DNA from 3 places in the Pseudarthrobacter sp. CC12 genome. Region 3 is predicted to be linked to each of the others. Evidence: riboswitches for the same ligand, from Rfam matches in the RefSeq annotation. Region 3 holds a riboswitch; each other region holds the start of a gene.
What was found. A riboswitch is a leader RNA that binds a small molecule or an ion and turns the genes downstream of it on or off. The one in region 3 is predicted to bind cyclic di-AMP.

Region 1 (6,231 bases), on a different contig from region 3:
TCCGCACCATCGCCCTGGACAAGACCGGCACCCTGACCCGGAACAAGCCTGAAGTCATCGATGTCGCCGCGGCTGGGACCGTCACCCGCGAAGACGTTCTGGCCCTCGCAGCCGGGCTGGAGGCCCGCAGCGAACACCCCCTGGCCCGCGCCATCCTCGCCGCATCCCCCGCCCAGGCCGACGTGACCGACGTCGACACCGTCCCCGGCGCCGGCCTGCAAGGCACCTTTGAGGGCAAGACCGTCCGGCTGGGCCGCCCCGGCTGGATCAACCCCGGCTCCCTCGCCGCGGATGTCGAGCGGATGCAGAAGGCCGGTGCCACCGCCGTCCTGATCGAATCCGCCGGCGAAGTCATTGGTGCCGTCGCTGTCCGTGACGAACTGCGCCCCGAAGCCCGGGACGTCATCGCCCGGCTGACCGCCTCCGGGTACACCACGGCCATGCTCACCGGGGATAACGCGATCACCGCCGCGGCCCTGGGCAAGGACGCCGGGATCACCGAAGTCCACGCCGACCTTCGCCCGGAGGACAAGGCCGAAATCATCCGGACCCTAAAGTCCCGCCAGCCCACCGCCATGGTCGGTGACGGCGTCAACGACGCCCCGGCCCTGGCCACCGCCGACACCGGTGTTGCCATGGGTGCCATGGGCACCGACGTGGCCATTGAAACCGCCGACATCGCCCTGATGGGCGAGGACCTGAACCACCTGCCCCAGGTCCTGGACCACGCCCGCCGGACCCGGTCCATCATGCTGCAGAACGTGGGCCTGTCCCTGCTGCTGATCGCGATCCTGATCCCGCTGGCACTGGTCGGCGCCCTGGGGCTGGCCGCGGTCGTCCTGATCCACGAACTCGCCGAAATCGTGGTGATCGGCAACGGCGTCCGCGCCGGCCGCATCAGCGGCAAAATAATGGCGCTCCAGCCGGCCAAACCCGCGCCGGCGCTGGAACCTGCCGCGTGAGCGTCCCGTCTCCGGCAGATCCGGCAGGGACACCACCAGTTGCCACCAAAGCATGGCGGGTAAAAATTGGCCTGCTCGCCGCGGCCGCCGTGCTCGCGGTGGCCGACCTGGTCATCAAGGCCTTGGCCGAGGAACTGCTCTCCAACGGTGCCACGGTCGATCTGGGCCTGGTGAACCTGAAGCTGGTGTACAACACCGGGGTGGCTTTCAGCCTCGGGGCTAACCTCGCCCCGTGGCTGGTCATTGCCGCGACCGCCGTCATCGTCCTGGCCATGTCCTGGTACGCCGTGTCCACCGCCCCCGCCATGCCGGCGCTCTCCCGGGCGGGTGCGGCGATGGTGGTTGGCGGCGGTGCCGGGAACCTTGTGGACCGGATGGACGGGCGCGGCGTCGTGGACTACCTGCACAGCGGCTGGTTTCCCACCTTCAACCTCGCCGACGTGTTCGTCACCGTCGGCGTAGGGCTGTATGTGCTGGGCAGCCTGCTGGGATCCCGGGACCAGGAAAAGGCGTAACCAGCTGCAGTCCGGGCACGGGCCTCCTGACGCTGGAAGGACTTGCTCATGCTTGCCAGCATCCTGGCCACGACGGCCGCGTTAGCAGCGACCAAAATCGATGACATTGCTCCCATGCTTTTCCGTTCCTTGAACATGAAGGATCGTGGGCGCTGGGATTGAACGGCTGCGGAAGGCGGTGCAGGCACCGGCGGGTCTGACCAGGTCACTGACGACATCCCGGAAATACCCCGGGTATCAAGCAGGTGGGTGCCAGTCAGGGCGTTATGCAAATGTGACAAATGAGGCTTGTGTGACGTAGGGTCTGAACCGTGCCGGTTTCTCCGAATGCGGCACTCCCGAGCAGACTTGCCTAACTCTGCCGCTGCCAGGGATCCGTTCGTAAAATTCGTCCGGCAGAGACGGGGAACCCAGAGTTGGCCCGCTTCGAGCAGGCCTTGGGGTGAAGCCGTGCCTGGTGCCTTTCGTGCACCATCACGGCCGGGTGCCTCCCATCCGAATCCGACAGCTAACCTCGCAGGCAGTGGGAGAGGCCCTTTCATGCCCATGCGCAAAACTCACGGCCGCCACCGCGCGGTCTCCGTCCAGACCAGCGCCATCGCCGTGCTGTCCAAATCCGTCACCGCAAACGCCGGCACCGCAGGCCGTCAGGCAGCCGTCCTCGCAGCAGCCTCCGGCCTCGTCCTGACTGGCGGCATCACCGCCGCCCAGGCAGCAGACGCCCCGGCCCAGCGCGACGCCGAGCCGGCATCCACCCTCGAAGTCGCAGGCCAGGCCCAGACCCCGCTGACCGCCGACGCCACGATCCAGATCACCTTCGAGCGTCCCGCAGTGGAAACCACGCCTGCACCCGTCGTGGAAGCACCCAAGCCAGTCGCCGCCGAAGCGCCCAAAGCCGCGGTCCCCGTGGGCGCTGCGACTGTGAAGGCAGCCGCTGCGCCCGCCAAGGCCCAGGTCACCGTCACCCCTGCCGCGCCGGCGCCCGCGCCGGCCGCGGGCGGGATCAACGGCATCATGCTGTCCTCCGCCTACGCCCAGATCGGCATGATCCAGGACTGCACACGGCTGGTCGAAAACGCCCTCAACGCTGCCGGCATCCCCGTCGGCGACCTCGGGCCGATGCAGTTCATGAACTACGGCACCGTCGTCACCGACCCGCAGCCCGGCGACATGGTCATGCAGCCCGGCCACGTAGGAATCTACGTCGGCAACGGCCAAGTCCTCAGCTCCGGCCTGAACGGCAAGAACGAAACAGCGGTCCACCCCCTGACCTGGATGACCTCCAAAGGCGCCGTGACCTTCGTGCGCGCAGGCAAATAAAACCACTGAAGGCCGGTGATTCAATGCCTTGGGGGCAATGAATCACCGGCCTTCAGCATGCCCTCGCACGCTGGACCCTCTGTCGAGGGTGGAGTGCCCTGCCTCTTACTCCGGTCCGGTGCCTCGGAACCTCTGCACCCTCAAACCAAGGGACCGGAGACGCCGGAAGTCCCGCCGGAGCCTGTGGTGCTGAGGTGCAACCGTACAGCCGCAGGCTCGCTCGTTTCCGCGGATACGCGCCTTGGCTGTTGAGCTCTCCAGAGGAGTTCCGGCGATCGCGGCGAGAAGTACTGCGGGCGCCAATCCCATGCGTGTGCGGCACGTGAAAAGGTGGGCAGGGCTTTCCGCATATGCTGGATGGGTGCTAAACGAGTTTTGGGCCACCGCACCTGCATCGTACAAAGCGGTTGTTTTCAGTGCCATGGCCCTGATTGCGCTGGGAATCGCGATTAACATTTTTGGCCAGACCGCCAAAAATGAGGCCCTGTCGTTTGCATCGCTGGCTGTCATAGGCGCGGGACTGCTGCTTCACGCTGCAGGGGTTGTCATCCGCGGACATCAGGTCCAGAAACGCCTTCGGAATTCTTCAAGAAAAGGATGACCCAGTGCAGAACGCTTTCGTTGCGGCTGGCCTTCACGCCCTAAGCACGATGCCTACTCCCGGTCCCGGAACTGACGGGCTGAGGCCCGGTTTGAGTCCCGATCAGGTGTCACCGGGATTTCTCGGGTTTCTGATGACGGCGTTTATGGTCATAGCCGTCGTGATGCTCATGGTGTCCATGACCCGGCGGATCCGCCGCGTGCGCTACCAGGCGCAGATCCGTCTGCCAGGGCAGGACAGCCCGGGCGGAGCGGATACGAACCTTGCCGTCGCCGGTGAGCCGCAAGCCAGCAAGCACACAACCTAGCGAAACTTCCGGGGCCCGGTCTAGTGGTTCGCCAATTTGTTCCAGCATGTCACCCGGCCGTTATCCTTCCCTCAGGGGATCGCGACCCTCTTGCCCGGCGAGATGACGCCGTAGCCCAGGCGGCGGTTGTGCCAGCAGCGTACCGAGCGCCTGGGAGAAATTGATTGGGCCGGCCGGCAGCCCGCACCGCTAGGCGGAACCTTGCCGCTTTCCAGGTCTTGGCCGGGCCGGCGAGGTAGCGGGGGCCGCCCTCCGTTTCCATCCAAATCAGCTTCAATGCCACGGGCAGCGGCGGTACGATTCAACACAGTCATAGTCCTGATACCAGCCATGGCATTGACGCTAGGGCTGACCAGCCGGGACCTGGCGGACGCGCAAGTCCATTCATCCATTCCTGTACAGTCGTTAGGGGCTTCATAGCGCCCCACGGATGCTGTCCCGCGCCCGGGCCAGCCCTGACGATGATTCAAGGAACCGTATGACCGCTGAAAATACGATGGCTGAGGGTCCTCATCGGCCGGCCGCGAAGTCCCGGGCATCGGGTATGCCGCTTGGTTGCCGGCGTTTGTTGATGGTTGGCGGCATCTGCGTTCCGATCGGCCTCGTTGCCGGACCATTTTTGCTGCCTGCTCAACTGTTGGCCGTCGCGGGAATTGTCCTGCTGGCTGTTGCGTTGTCCCACGGGCCCGGTGAACGCTGGTTTTGGCGCTGGTCGTTGGCTGTCGCCGCGGCTGGTGGCCTGTGGCTGGCCGCTACGGCGGCGTACTACATCACGATCATGGTCGCCGCTGACGCGTCTGCCCCGTTGCCGGTTTTCACGCAGGGACTCTTTACTGCCGGGGCGGTGTCCGTTGCGGTCATGGCGGTCGCAGCCCTGACCGCTGCGCTGCTGAGGATGCTGGCGAATCGCCGGAAAGCCCGGGAAGCGGGGGCGTCTGTCCGGTCCTAGGCCGTTCATGGGTGCTTTCCGGTGTTCCCGTGCGACGGGAACACCGGAAAAACGTAGGTCAGGAGCGTTGTCCGGCGTTTCTGCGGCGCAGCCACCAGGTCACGGCCAGCGCCGCTGCCAGGATCCCGAAGGCGATTCCCACGGCCAGCGGCGCGTTATCGTCGTTGGGCCTCGGAGCCGTCGGCGGCATGGCGTTGGCGGTGTTTTGCGGGGCCAGCGAGGAGGCGGCAACTGACGGGCTTGCGGATGCCGACGGCTGGGACGATGCGGCGGTCGCGGGCGCTTGGACGGTGAAGGCGTAATTGCCTTCGATGGGGTGCCCGTCCGAGGACACGGCTCGCCAAAGCACCTTGTAGCTGCCCGGGGTCCCTGGGGCGATTTTGGTTGACAAGGTCGCCCCGTCGACGCTTACGGTGCCGTCGCTGACGGTGTTCCCGGCGCCGTCGGTGACGGTGATGACACTCAGGTTCAGGGACGCTGAATCCGTGGGAGGCTCGGTGAGGGTCAGTGACACTGTTTCGGGCGCGGTGGCAACGACTGCGTCCCTGGTCGGAACCGTGGAGGACAGGGCGTCATGGGCGACGGCAGGGGAGGCCACCGCGGCGGCGGGCAGCAGCAGAGCTGCGACGGCTGCGAGGCGCAGGCGGGTACTAATTCTGGGGCGCGGTTTCATGGTTGGTTTCCTTTGGGAATGATTTTGGGTGCACGACGTTTCCGCTGAAACGTGCTTGCAGGGTGGCAGGCGCGGCCGTGGCTGCAGGCCTGCGAAAAGGGCTTCAGGCGGTAGCGGGGGGCCCGCGCCGGGAATGAGTGTGGAGTATTACCGGGCGCAGAACCGGGGCCCGGGGCGGGGCCGGAACCAGCGGTGCCAGGACCGGAACGAAGGGGACCGGCGCGAGGAAAAGTACGGGTCGGAGCCAGGTTGCCAGCGCCCAGAGGGCTGATTCGCCTTTGGCCAGCAGCAGCGCGGTCAGCACCGTCGCGCCGAGGTGGGCGGTGACCATGGCAGGTCCCAGGTCCCACACCAGCTGCGGATGCATGTCCTGCCCTGCGGGCAGCAGCGCCCCGGAGCCAATCAGGGGGTGGTGGTGTGTCCCCGGCGCGACAGGCGGGAGGGCAGGGCCGACGGCAGCTGTCGGAGGGAACGCGGACATCACTGAGTGCAGCAGGCCCTGACCGCCGGCCAGGACCATACCAAGAACCGGCGCCTTCAGCTTCCATCTGGTCAGGATGATGACGGCCAGGACCAGCAGGGACATGCAGGCCGCCAGTACCGGTGCCGGGGGCAGGAGGCCGCCGGCGGAGACGTGCGCCGCCGCGGCCAGTGACAGGGTTGATCCTGCCAGGGCGGCGGTCCGCAGCAACCGGAACGGCGCGCGCTGAACTCTCATCCCGGTCCTTCCTGTGGGGCTGGGTCTTGCGGGACTCTGCTGGAGGCGGCGGGCAACCGCTACTGGGCGGCGTCCGCCAGTTTCTGGCGGAATTCCTCCATCGTGTTCGGCGTCAATTTTTCACCGTTGAGGAAGAACGTCGGCGTCCCGGTCACGCCCAGCGCCTTACCGTCCGCGATGTCCTGA
Region 2 (6,231 bases), on a different contig from region 3:
ACACGGTCAAACCCGGCTCTGCCGCCGCGATCGCCCGGTTGAAGGAGCTGGGGCTCCGTCCTGTTCTCCTGACCGGTGACAACGCTTCGGCGGCGTTAGCCGTGGCCGCCCAGGTGGGCATCCCGGCCCAGGATGTCCTGGCGGGGGTCCTGCCCGAAGGCAAGGTTGAGGCCGTGGGCCGACTGCAGAAGTCCGGGGCGACAGTGGCCATGGCCGGGGACGGTGTCAATGACGCCGCAGCCCTGGCCCAGGCGGATCTGGGCATCGCCATGGGCAGCGGCACGGACGTCGCCATCGCTGCGGCTGATTTGACGGTCATGGGAAGCGACCTGGGCCAGGTCGCGGAGGCCATCGAGCTGTCGCGCCGGACGCTGGCCACGATCAAGACCAACCTGTTCTGGGCGTTCTTCTACAACGCCGTCGGCATCCCGGTCGCCGCGCTGGGGCTGCTGAATCCGATGATCGCCGGCGCTGCGATGGCCGCCAGCTCGGTCCTGGTGGTCAGCAACTCGCTGCGGCTGCGCCGCTTCGGCAGCCGCACAAAATGACTCTTCTATGGGTTCTGTCAAGCCATGGTGGTTTGGAGTTGGCGGAAGATGGAGCGGCAGACGTAGCGTTTGAGGTTCCGGCGGATCTCACGGTTTGATTTGCCTGTTGCCCGGCTGCGGGCGACGTAGTCCTTGGTTGCGGTGTCGAAGCTCATTCGGGTGCGGACGATGACGTCGAAGGCGCGGTTGAGTTGGCGGTCGCCGGAGCGGTTGAGCCGGTGTCTGGTGGTGTGACCGGAGGACGCAGGGCGTGGCGCAACGCCGCCTAGGGCGGCAAAGGCCGCCTCTGAACGGATCCGGCCGTGATGGGAGTAGGCGCAAATGATGATCGCCCCTGTTACGGGACCGACTCCGGGTGTGGTTTGGAGTCCTGGAGCCAGTTCTTCGGTGAGCTGGGCCAAGGCCTTGTGATTTGCGGCGAGCTGGATCGTGAGGTCTTTGACGGCCGATGCCAGGCGTGTGGCTTCGGCACGTGCAATTCGAAGCATGGGGTCCACGACGTTGGAGCTGCGCCAGGCTGCGATGGTGCTGATCTGAGCATCACGCAGGGATGACCGGGCGTCGATTCCGAGGTCGGTGCCGCGGAGTAGGGCTGTGAGGGCGTTGCGGTTGGCTGTCGGTTGGTGATCCAGCAGGGACCGGGAGGCCAACAGGATCCTGATCGCTGCCCGGGTTCCGGCCGCGCGTGGTTCCATGACTTGCTCGCGGGGACGTCCAAGGACGGAGCGGGCAGCGGCTTCGGCGTCGATGGGATCGGACTTGCCGGTCAGGGCCCGTGACGAGCGTGCCGGTGGCCTGACTTCGCCCACGTCGATGCCGACCGCCAGCAGTGCTTGAGTGAGTTGGGCGCCATAGGAGGATGTGCCTTCGACCGCTGCGAGTACTCTTTCCCCGCCGGTGCGGCGCCGGATCCAGGTGATAGCTCAGTCCATTCCCGCGGAGGTGGCTGGGAACACCGCGGTGTCGACCACGGCACCGATTGCGCAGTGAACGGCTGTGAATGTGTGGGTGCGGGCGTGGGTGTCGACTCCGACGACGAACTCGAATTCCTCTGCGATGATCGCCATAGTGTGCTCTCCTCTTCTCATTAACCCGGTTAGGTGACAGGAGCCTGCCTGGGTCGCTTGGAGATGCATCTGTAACGGGTCACACCCAACTGGTGGACAGTCTTCTGATCAGGTCATCCGCGCGGGCAGGCCGTGCCCGGAGAATGGTGCGGACAAGTCATTTTCAAGACACCGCCTGAGCGGGTCGGATGTACCCTGAGTCACACGCCGTCCTCCGGGACCAGCCTGCCAGCCAACCTCGGGCCGGCACCTGACCATTACAGTGATTCCCGCTATGCCACGGGATGCTGAAGGCCGGCGATTCACTGCCCCCAAGGCAGTGAATCGCCGGCCTTCAGTGGTTTATTTGCCAGCGCGGACGAAGGTGACGGCGCCCTTGGAAGTCATCCACGTCAGCGGGTGCACGGCCGTTTCGTTCTTGCCGTTCAGGCCCGAACTGAGGACCTGACCGTTGCCGACGTAGATCCCGACGTGGCCGGGCTGCATGACCATGTCACCGGGCTGAGGATCGGTCACCACCGTGCCGTAGTTCATGAACTGCATCGGGCCAAGGTCTCCCACCGGGATCCCTGCGGCGTTAAGGGCGTTTTCCACCAGCCGCGTGCAGTCCTGGATCATGCCGATCTGGGCGTAGGCGGAGGAAACCATAATAGCGTTGATGCCCCCGGCTGCCGGTGCCGCGACCGGGGCTGCAGCGGCCGGAGCGACGGTAATCTGCGCCTTCGGTTTCGCGGCCGGGGCAGGTGCCGTCGACGCTTTGGGGGTCTCCGCCACGACCGGCTTGGGTGCCTCCACCACCGGGGCAGGGATGGTCTCTACCGCGGGACGTTCGTAAGAGATCTGGACCGTGGAGTCCGCGGTGAGCGGCGCCTGGACCTGGCCCGCAACTTCCAACGTCGAGGCCGGCTCCGCATCACGCTGGGGTGGGGCCTCGGCTGCCTGCGCGGCAATACCGCTGGTCAGGACAAGGCCGGAAGCAGCCGCAATAACAGCTGCCTGGCGGCCTGCGACACCGGCGTTGCCGGCAACAGATTTGGACAGGACCCCAAGGGCACTGGTCTGGACAGGGACCGCACGATGGCGGCCATGACTTTTGCGCATGGGCATGAAAAGGCCTCTCCCACTGCCTGCGAGGTTAGCTGTCGGATTCGGATGGGAGACACCCGGCCGGCCGGTACACGCATGGCACCAGGCGCGACTTCACCCCAAGACCTGCCCGAAGCAGGTCGCTGTTGGTTTCCCCGTCTCTGCCGGACGAAAGTTGCGAACGGATCCCGGGCAGCGGCAGAGTTAGGCAAGTCTGCTCGAGAGTGCCGCATTCGGAGAAACCGGCACGACTTAGACCGTACTTCACTCCGGCATCAGTTGTCACATTTGAATAACAGGAGACGTAGATCACAGCTATATCTACTTCTGCCCAATACCCCCTCCCGGTATAGTTTCTGTTGTTGTCAGTGAAGTGGTATGTCCCGGCCGGCGCCCAGCGTCTGGCTTTCACAGCCGTTCAATCCCAGCGCCCATTGGTCCTTCGTCAAGGAATGGAAACTGACATGTGTGAAACTGAAATCCGTACCCAGCTGCCGCTTGCCGCGGCGTCGGGGTGCAGCTGCTGCTCGGCTGAAGCCGCCCTTGCCCCCACCGCAGCCAACGGTACCGGTACCGTTGAATTCGCTGTGGACGGCTTGACCTGCGGGCATTGCGTGCAGACGGTCGAGAAGGCAGTCTCTGCCCTTGATGGGGTGGAATCTGCCTCCGTTGACCTCGTCCCTGGCGGCCGCTCCCGCCTGCGGGTGCGAGGTATGGCTGACGCGGCAGCGATGCGGGAGGCTGTGACGGCCGCGGGGTACACCTTGGCCAGCAGTTAACATCCGCATTTCTCCGGCGCCCATCCTCCGGGGCCTTGCGCTTCCCAGGAGAGGTCCCACGGCCAGCGTATACAGCCCGCTGGCCCGCGGGCGAGGGCGGCCTTAGCGCCTGAAACCAGGCGTCACAGATAATCCGGAGCACTCCGCTGCCGTGAGGGACGGTGAAACGGAATGCCGCCCGGGCGCGTTGACCAGTAGGAGACCTGCAGGAACACCCTGCCGGTTACCCTTGTATTGAAAGAACCTGTACCGAAAAGGAGGAAGTGTCGTGACCGCAGTACACCGTCGTCGTCTCACCGCCTTCTTCCTGCGGGCCGGGTTCCTGACTGCGGCACTGGCCATCATTTTTGGCATTTTCGGCATGCATGTGATGATCGGCGCCCACGACATGCCCTCAGGCCCCGCCATGTCAATGTCAGGCTTGAGGGGGACGATGCAGCTGCAAACCACGCCGGCCAGCCATACCCAGGCTATCGGGATGTCAGCAGGCGTGGCTTCCAGTGATCCGGCGGCCACGGGTTCCTCCTCCTCCTCCTCTTCCTGTGCCCCTGCAGGGCCGTGCACCAAGATGTCAGCCGGTGGAGGGGCCTGTGTCCTGGCCCCGGGAACCACGACTCTCTCCGCCCCCTTGCCTGGGCCAGCGCCCTATGAGCTGCCCGATTTTGGTGCAGCCGCCGTGCTCGGCAGCACGTATGCCTACTCACCGGCCAGCGCCTCCCCCGGTGATCTCTGTATCAGCCGGACGTAAATCACTCCTCTGCGCCGTGCCTTTCACCGGCGCATACTCCAGCCATCGGCCCGCATGAAACAAGCCGGACCCCGCACGGTCCGCTGCATGCCAGCCCACGGGCGCACTTGCGCCGCTGATACTTTGAGGACCCTGATTTTGATGAAAAAAACTTTGACACTTTCTGCTGCCGCCATCGCCGCGGCCATCGCCCTGGCCGGCTGCTCGACCGGGTCGGGATCTGGCGGCTCTGAGAGCGGCGGCATGTCCGGGATGAACCACGGAAGCTCCGGGATGTCATCCACCGCCGCCCCCGCAAGCTCAGCGGCGGCTGCGGCTGCCTTCAATGATGCGGACACGATGTTCGCGCAGATGATGATCCCGCACCACACCCAGGCCGTGGCCATGAGCGACATGATGCTCAAGAAGCAGGGTATCCCTGCCGCCGTAACTGACCTGGCCGCCAAGGTCAAGGCAGCCCAGGGCCCGGAAATCGACAAGATGACCGGGTGGCTTCAAAGCTGGGGCCAGCCCACAGCCATGCCCACCGGTACGGCTTCAGCGCACAGCATGGAGGGGATGATGGGCGCCGATGACACGGCCAAGCTCGAAGCCGCCCAGGGCGCCGAGGCCGCCAAGCTGTTCCTTACCCAGATGATCGCCCACCATGAAGGTGCCGTCATGATGGCCAGGACCGAAACCACGGATGGCAAGAACACTGATGCGGTACAGCTCAGCAAGGACATCGTCAGCTCCCAGGAAGCCGAGATCCAGGAAATGAAGGACCTGCTGGCCACTCTGTAGTCAGCGCCCCAACGGGTGCCGGCTCTCTTCCCCCTGGGGGGCCGGCACCTCCCCTGTCACCCTTCCCGGTTACCCTGGTCCGCCCGGTTGGCCGGTCCGTCCTTTGGAGTTTCCCGTGCCCCTACACTTTTCACGCCATCGCCGGCCTGCCGCTGCCCTCGCCGCCGCCGGCGCCCTGCTGTTGACCCTGTCAGCCTGTTCCCCTGGCACAGCCAGCGCGCCCGATGCCGCGTCCCCGGCTGCAGCAGGGCGGCCCAGCTCCCACGTTCACGGGCTGAGCGTGAACTCCGAAACCGGGCAGATACTGCTGGCGACCCATGAAGGGCTCTTCGACATCTCTAAAAACACGGGTGTCAAAATCGGACCAAGCAACGACCTGATGGGTTTCACGACCGCCATGGACGAGGGCGTCTTTTACGCCTCCGGCCATCCAGGCAAAGACTCAACACTGCCCAACCCGCTGGGACTCCTCAAGAGCAATGACGGGGGAAAGACCTGGGACCAGGTTTCCCGGCAAGGGGAATCGGACTTCCATACGCTGACCACAACCAAGTCCGGACTCGTCGGCTTTGACGGAACCATGCGCACCAGCACCGATGGCTCGACGTGGAAGACCTCGTCTGCCGGGTTCACCCCCGCCGTCCTGGCCGGCAACCCCTACAGCGACACCGTGCTGGCAACGACTCCTGAGGGCCTCCGACGGTCCTCCGACGCCGGGACCACCTGGACCATGATCCAGGGAGCGCCGGTTATCCAGTTCGTCGCTTTCGCCAGCGCCGCGGAAGCGGCCGGGGTCACCCCGGACGGCAGCGTCTATCTCTCCGTGGACGGGGGCCTTACCTGGAGGAGCACCGGAAAGATTGACGGCAGTGTCCAGGCCGTCGCCGCATCCGAGGGATCCGGGGGCACCCCGTGGATTTGGGCTGCCACGATGAGCGGGCTCGTCGTATCCACCGACGGCGGGGCCACCTTCCGCCCTGCAGACGCCGCCTGACGCTGATGGACATCGGCGGGTTTTTTGCCTCCACCGTTACCTCCGGTGCGCTGCTGATCGCCATCCCGCTGGCGATGACCGCGGGCCTGGTATCTTTCCTGTCCCCCTGTATCCTCCCCCTGGTACCCGGCTACCTCGGTTTCGTCTCCGGCCTGACCGACCCCACCCAACCGAAAAACCGCCGCCGCGTCCTGGCAGGAGTGGGGCTGTTCGTGCTCGGATTCGC
Region 3 (6,231 bases):
AGGGCCGGCACCCGTTGGGGCGCTGACTACAGGGTGGCCAGCAGGTCCTTCATTTCCTGGATCTCGGCTTCCTGGGAGCTGACAATGTCCTTGCCGAGCTGGACCGCGTCAGTGTTCTTGCCATCCGTGGTTTCGGTCCTGGCCATCATGACGGCGCCCTCGTGGTGGGCGATCATCTGGGTAAGGAACAGCTTGGCGGCCTCGACGCCCTGGGCGGCTTCGAGCTTGGCCATGTCATCGGCGCTCATCATCCCCTCCATGCTGTGCGAAGAAGCAGCACCGGTGGGCATCGTTGTGGGCTGGCCCCAGGTTTGCAGCCAGCCGGTCATTTTTCCGATTTCCGGGCCCTGGGCCGCCTTGACCTTGGTGGCCAGGTCGGTTACGGCGGCAGGGATACCCTGCTTTTTGAGCACCATGTCGCTCATGGCCACGGCCTGGGTGTGGTGCGGGATCATCATCTGCGCGAACATCGTGTCCGCATCATTGAAGCCAGCCGCCGCTGAGCTTGCGGGGGCGGCGGTGGATGACATCCCGGAGCTGCCGTGGTTCATCCCGGACATCCCGCCGCTCTCAGAGCCACCAGATCCCGACCCAGTCGAGCAGCCGGCCAGGGCGAGGGCCGCGGCGATGGCCGCAGCAGAAAATGTCAAAGTTCTTTTCATCAAAATCAGGGTCCTCAAAGTATCAGCAGCGCGAGTGCGCCCGTGTGCTGGCATGCAGCGGCGGACCCGTGCGGGCCCGGCCTGTGTCATACACGCCGATGGCTGGAGTGCGCGCCGGTGAAAAAGCATGGCGCCGAGGAGTGATTTACGTCCGGCTGATACAGAGATCACCGGGGGAGGCGCTGCCCGGTGAGTAGGAATACGTGCTGCCGAGCACGGCGGCGGCACCAAAATCAGGCAGCTCATAGGGCGCCGGCCCCGGCAACGGAGCCGAGAGAGTCGTGGTTCCCGGGGCCAGGACACAGGCCCCTCCACCGGCTGACATCTCGGTGCACGGCCCTGCCGGGGCACAGGAAGAAGAAGAGGAGGAGGAACCCGTGGCGACGGGATCACTGGAGGCCACGCCTACTGACATCCCCATGGCCTGGGCATGGCTGGCCGGCATTGTTTGCAGCTGCGTCGTCCCCCCCGACCCTGCCATTGACATGGCGGGCCCTGAGGGCATGTCGTGGGCGCCGGTCATCACATGCATACCGAAAATGCCTGCAATAATGGCCAGCGCCGCAGTCAGGAACCCCGCCCGCAGGAAGAAGGCGGTGAGACGACGACGGTGTGTTGCGGTCACGCCTCCTCCCTCCTTTTTCGTGCAGGTACTCTCAAGCAAGGGTACCGGCAGGGTGTTCCTGCCGGTCCCGTCCTTGTGGTTCAACGCGCCCGGGTGGCATTCCGTTGCACCGTTCCTCACGGCGGCGGCCAGGGATCCGGGTGATCCGTGACGCTTGGTTCAGGCGCACGGCCCGCCCGGCCTGTGGGCAAGCGGGCCACATCCTCGCGGAGGGCCGCCTGCTCCCGGAAGCACAATGCCCCGCGGAGACGAGGGACTTCGGGGAAGTGCAGACGCTAACTGCTGGCCAGGGTGTACCCGGCTGAGGTGACAGCCTCCCGCATCGCTGCTGCGTCAGCTGCGCCTCGCACCAGCAGGCGGGAACGGCCGCCCGGGACAAGGTCCACGGAGGCGGACTCCACCCCATCGAGGGCAGAAACGGCGTTCTCAACCGTCTGTACGCAATGCCCGCAGGTCAAGCCGTCCACAGCGAATTCGACGGTACCGGTACCGGTGGCTGCGGTGGGGGCAGAAGAGGCTCCGGCCGAGCAGCAGCTGCATCCTGATGACGATGCCGATGAGGCAAGCGGCAGCTGGGTACGGTTTTCAGTTCCACACATGTCAGTTTCCATTCCTTGACGAAGGGCTAATGGGCGCTGGGGTTGAACGGCTGTGAGAGGCCGCGCGGAGCGCCGGCCGGGACATACCACTTCACTGACAACAAGCAATACTATACCGGGAGGGGGTATTACGAGGAAGGGGGTGCTACTGTGATCCGCATCTCCCGTTATTCAAATGTGACAAAGAATGCTGGAGTGAAGTACGGTCTAAGCCGTGCCGGTTTCTCCAATGCGGCACTTCCGGCCAGACTTGCCTAACTCTGCCGCTGCCCGGGATCCGTTCGCAACTTTCGTCCGGCAGAGACGGGGAACCCAACAGTGGCCTGCTGCAGGCAGGTCTTGGGGTGAAGCCGTGCCCGGTGCCTTTTCGTGCCGGTCCGGCCGGGTGTCTCCCATCCGAATCCGACAGCTAACCCCGCAGGCAGTGGGAGAGGCCTCTTTCATGCCCATGCGCAAAACTCACGGCCGCCACCGCGCGGTCCCCGTCCAGACCAGCACCCTTGCGGTCCTGTCCAAGTCAGTCGCCGGCAACGCCGGTGTCGCAGGCCGCCAGGCAGCTGTCATAGCCGCGGCATCCGGCCTTGTCCTGACCAGCGGCATCGCCGCCCAGGCAGCCGAAGCCCCGACCCAGCGCAACGCTGAGCCGGCCTCCACGCAGGAAGTCGCCAGCCAGGTCCTGGCGCCGCTCAGCGCCGATGCCAGGGTCCAGATCTCCTTCGAACGTCCGGCTGTGAAGACCACTGCGGCCCCGGTCGTGGAGGCACCCAAGCCGGTCGCGGTTGAGGCGCCCAGGGCGGTCATTCCCGCCGGGCATGCCGCCGTGAAAACGCAGGCCGCCGCCCCAGCTAAGGCCCAGATAACGATCACGCCTGCTGCTGCCGCTCCCGTGGCCGCACCGGCCGCGGGCGGCATCAACGCCATCATGGTGTCCTCCGCGTACGCCCAGATCGGCATGATTCAGGACTGCACCCGCTTGGTGGAAAACGCCCTCAACGCTGCAGGGATCCCCGTCGGAGACCTCGGCCCGATGCAGTTTCTGAACTACGGCACCGTGGTCAACGATCCCCAGCCCGGTGACATGGTCATGCAGCCGGGCCACGTCGGGATCTATGTCGGCAACGGTCAGGTCCTTAGCTCCGGCTTGAACGGCAGGAACGAAACCGCCGTACACCCGCTGACCTGGATGACCGCCAAGGGCGCGGTCACCTTCGTCCGCCCCGGCAAATAAACCACTGAAGGCCGGTGATTCACTGCCTTGGGGGCAGTGAATCACCGGCCTTCAGCATCCCCGCCGAAAGCGTGGGGCTACATTTTACGCGGCCGTCCAAAGCGGCGCAGCCGCAGTGAATTGCTGACCACCAGAACCGAGCTGGCAGCCATCGCAGCCCCGGCGATCATCGGGTTCAACAGCCCCATTGCGGCGACAGGAATCCCGACAGCGTTGTAGAAAAACGCCCAAAACAGATTGGACTTAATCGTCGCCAGCGTGCGGCGGGAGAGCTCAATGGCTTGTGCAACCTGCCCCAGGTCACTGCCCATGACCGTCAGATCTGCCGCGGCGATCGCGACGTCCGTGCCACTGCCCATGGCGATGCCCAGATCAGACTGGGCCAGGGCCGCGGCGTCATTCACCCCGTCCCCGGCCATGGCCACTGTCGCCCCGGACTCCTGCAGCCGGCGCACGGCCTCAATCTTGCCTTCGGGCAGGACCCCCGCCATCACATCTTCGACCGGGATGCCCACCCGGGCAGCAACGGTCAGCGCCGCCGACGCGTTATCCCCGGTCAGAAGAACGGGACGGAGCCCCAGCTCCTTCAATCGGGCGATCGCGGCGGCAGAGCCGGGCTTGACCGTGTCGGTGAGACTGATCAAGCCGCCAGCTTCCCCGTCGACACCTACCCAGATCACCGTGGCCCCGGATTCCTCCAGCGCCTTCAGCATCTGCCCGCCGCCGACAGGGCCGTCAATGCCGTTGTCCCGCAGCCATCCTTCCCGCCCGACGACCACAGCACGGCCGTTCACCGTGCCGCGCACGCCCCCGCCCGGCGCACTGTCAAAGTCCGTCACCGCCTGCAGCGGGCCGTTCGTCCTTGCAGCCCGGGCAATGGCATGGGCGATGGGATGTTCGCTGGCCGCCTCCACCGCCCCGGCCAGGGCGAGCAGTTCATTCCCGCTGGCTTCGCCGAGGCTTTGGACAGCTGAAACCGACAGCTTGCCGCTGGTAACCGTTCCGGTCTTGTCCAGCACGATGGTGTCCACCGTCCTGGTGTCTTCCAAAACCTGCGGTCCCTTGATCAGGATGCCCAGTTGCGCACCCCGCCCCGTCCCGGTCAGTAGCGCCGTCGGGGTGGCAAGACCCAACGCGCACGGGCACGCAATGACCAGCACGGCTACCGCGGCCGTGAAGGCCGCCTGCACATCACCGGTGCTCAGAAGCCATCCCGCGAAGGTTACTGCGGAGATGCCCAGGACCACCGGGACGAAGACCGCGCTGATCCGGTCGGCCAGCCGGGCGATGGCCGCCTTGCCGCTTTGGGCCCGGCTGACGAGTTTGCCCATCTGGGCAAGGGTCGTCTCACTGCCCACACGGGTGGCCTTGACCAGCAGCCGGCCGTTCGCGTTGATCGTCGCCCCGATCACGGTGTCATCCACGCCAACTTCGACCGGCAGCGATTCGCCCGTGATCAAGGAAGCATCGACAGCGCTCTGGCCCTCCACAACGTACCCGTCGGTGGGGATCTTTTCCCCCGGACGGACGAGAAAGACATCGCCGGGGACGAGCAGATCAACCGGGACCTGGGACTCCACCCCGTCTCGGATAAGTGTGGCTTCCTTGGCTCCAAGATTCAGCAGCGCTCGAAGGGCATTGCCTGCCCGCTGCTTGGCGTTCGCTTCCAGATACCTGCCCAGCAACAGGAAAGTTGTCACCACCGCTGCGACTTCGAAGTACAGGGCATGGCCACTCATGTCCATGGCGGGGTGCTGCGTCAACACGGGATCGGCAAAGAGCTGCCACGCCGAAAACAGGAAGGCGGCACTGACCCCGATGGACACCAGCGTGTCCATCGTGGAGGCCAGGTGCCGGGCGTTGATGGCCGCCGCGCGGTGGAAGGGCCACGCGGCCCAGCTGACCACAGGGGCGCTGAGGGCAAATGCAACCCAGCCCCAGTGCGGGAACTGTGCGGCGGGAACCATGGAGACCACCAGGACCGGCAGCGTGAAAAGAGCTGCAACCAGGAGCCTGGGCCGCAGGGTCCCGGCAACGGCCTTCGCCGCGGACCCCTGATCATCACCGCCCGCATCAGCAGGGTGAGCGGCCGCCGCATCCCGCCGTTGTTTTTCCGTCACTGCCCGATCAGCCTTGAGCGCGGCCGAATAGCCGGTGGCAGCCACGGTGTCGAGAATCTGCTGGTCCGAAATGCCCTCCGGGACACTGACCCGGGCCGATTCCAGCGGCAGGTTCACACTGGCGTCCACGCCCTCAAGCTTTCCCAGTTTCCGCTCTACCCGGGCAACACACGACGCGCACGTCATGCCCTGGATGTCGAGTTCAATAATGCGCGTTCCGGGAGTGAGAGTTTCCGCATCCACGCCTAACCTCCGGCCACGACGGCATAGCCGGCTTCAGCTATCGCCGCGTCAACCCGTTCGGGATCCAGCTCCGCGCCGGACGTTATGGTAGCGACGGAGACGCCGTCCTGGTTCAGGGCAACGTCCACGGACTCGACGCCTTCCAGCTCCTGCAGCTCTTCGGTCACCGATGCCACGCAGTGGCCGCAGTGCATCCCGGAAATATTGATCGTTGTCGTCACACTCATGGCAGTTTCTCCCTCAGTCCTCTAGCGCAACAGGCGCCCGATGGCATCTGTCGCTTCCTTCACCTTCGCTTCGCCGGACTCATCGGAGGCAGCTGCGGCATTCACCACGCAATGCCCTATGTGTTCTTCGAGCAGGCCCAGGCTCACGGCATGCAGGGCCTTGTTCACTGCCGCGACCTGGGTCAGGATGTCAATGCAATAGGCATCCTCACCCACCATGCGGGCGATCCCGCGCACCTGCCCTTCAATGCGCTTCAAACGCCCCAGGTAAGCCTCTTTGTCGGTGCTGTACCCATGACCCGCAACCGCCACCGAAGACAACGTGTCAATATTCTCGGTCATGATGCTCCTCTCCGCCACCACACCTTTATATACCCCCCAGGGGTACCTGTGCAACCGCCGCCCAATGGGCACGGCGCCACGCCGGTAAGGAGCGCCTTGCCGGCAAGGGGAACGGCACCCCGGCCTTAGACCAGTTGGGCACAAGGCGAGGGTGACGCCGGAGAACGAACGTCACGGACAGAACG

Region 1: linked by a shared signal. The riboswitch ahead of PV772_RS09665 (NlpC/P60 family protein) and the one ahead of PV772_RS22190 (NlpC/P60 family protein) in region 3 are both predicted to bind cyclic di-AMP.
Region 2: linked by a shared signal. The riboswitch ahead of PV772_RS15210 (NlpC/P60 family protein) and the one ahead of PV772_RS22190 (NlpC/P60 family protein) in region 3 are both predicted to bind cyclic di-AMP.

What each region holds. Positions count from the first base shown of each region.
Region 1 covers NZ_JARDJH010000010.1:35,281-41,511, reverse strand. Annotated here, with positions in the region: gene PV772_RS09675 (cation-translocating P-type ATPase) at 1-962, shown strand, start outside; gene lspA (signal peptidase II) at 959-1,477, shown strand; cyclic di-AMP (ydaO/yuaA leader) riboswitch at 1,817-2,014, shown strand; gene PV772_RS09665 (NlpC/P60 family protein) at 2,018-2,797, shown strand; gene PV772_RS09660 (DUF3188 domain-containing protein) at 3,159-3,398, shown strand; gene PV772_RS09655 (hypothetical protein) at 3,532-3,705, shown strand; gene PV772_RS09650 (hypothetical protein) at 4,343-4,654, shown strand; gene PV772_RS09645 (copper resistance CopC family protein) at 4,713-5,327, opposite strand; gene PV772_RS09640 (hypothetical protein) at 5,431-6,045, opposite strand; gene PV772_RS09635 (thioredoxin domain-containing protein) at 6,105-6,231, opposite strand, start outside.
Region 2 covers NZ_JARDJH010000022.1:66,483-72,713, reverse strand. Annotated here, with positions in the region: gene PV772_RS15220 (heavy metal translocating P-type ATPase) at 1-548, shown strand, start outside; partial or broken gene PV772_RS15215 (IS110 family transposase) at 566-1,615, opposite strand; gene PV772_RS15210 (NlpC/P60 family protein) at 1,958-2,722, opposite strand; cyclic di-AMP (ydaO/yuaA leader) riboswitch at 2,726-2,922, opposite strand; gene PV772_RS15205 (heavy-metal-associated domain-containing protein) at 3,166-3,480, shown strand; gene PV772_RS15200 (hypothetical protein) at 3,749-4,228, shown strand; gene PV772_RS15195 (DUF305 domain-containing protein) at 4,370-5,011, shown strand; gene PV772_RS15190 (F510_1955 family glycosylhydrolase) at 5,127-6,005, shown strand; gene PV772_RS15185 (cytochrome c biogenesis protein CcdA) at 6,011-6,231, shown strand, end outside.
Region 3 covers NZ_JARDJH010000056.1:11,406-17,636, forward strand. Annotated here, with positions in the region: gene PV772_RS22175 (DUF305 domain-containing protein) at 27-662, opposite strand; gene PV772_RS22180 (hypothetical protein) at 808-1,287, opposite strand; gene PV772_RS22185 (cation transporter) at 1,563-1,886, opposite strand; cyclic di-AMP (ydaO/yuaA leader) riboswitch at 2,128-2,324, shown strand; gene PV772_RS22190 (NlpC/P60 family protein) at 2,329-3,114, shown strand; gene PV772_RS22195 (heavy metal translocating P-type ATPase) at 3,192-5,477, opposite strand; gene PV772_RS22200 (heavy-metal-associated domain-containing protein) at 5,480-5,704, opposite strand; gene PV772_RS22205 (metal-sensitive transcriptional regulator) at 5,726-6,046, opposite strand.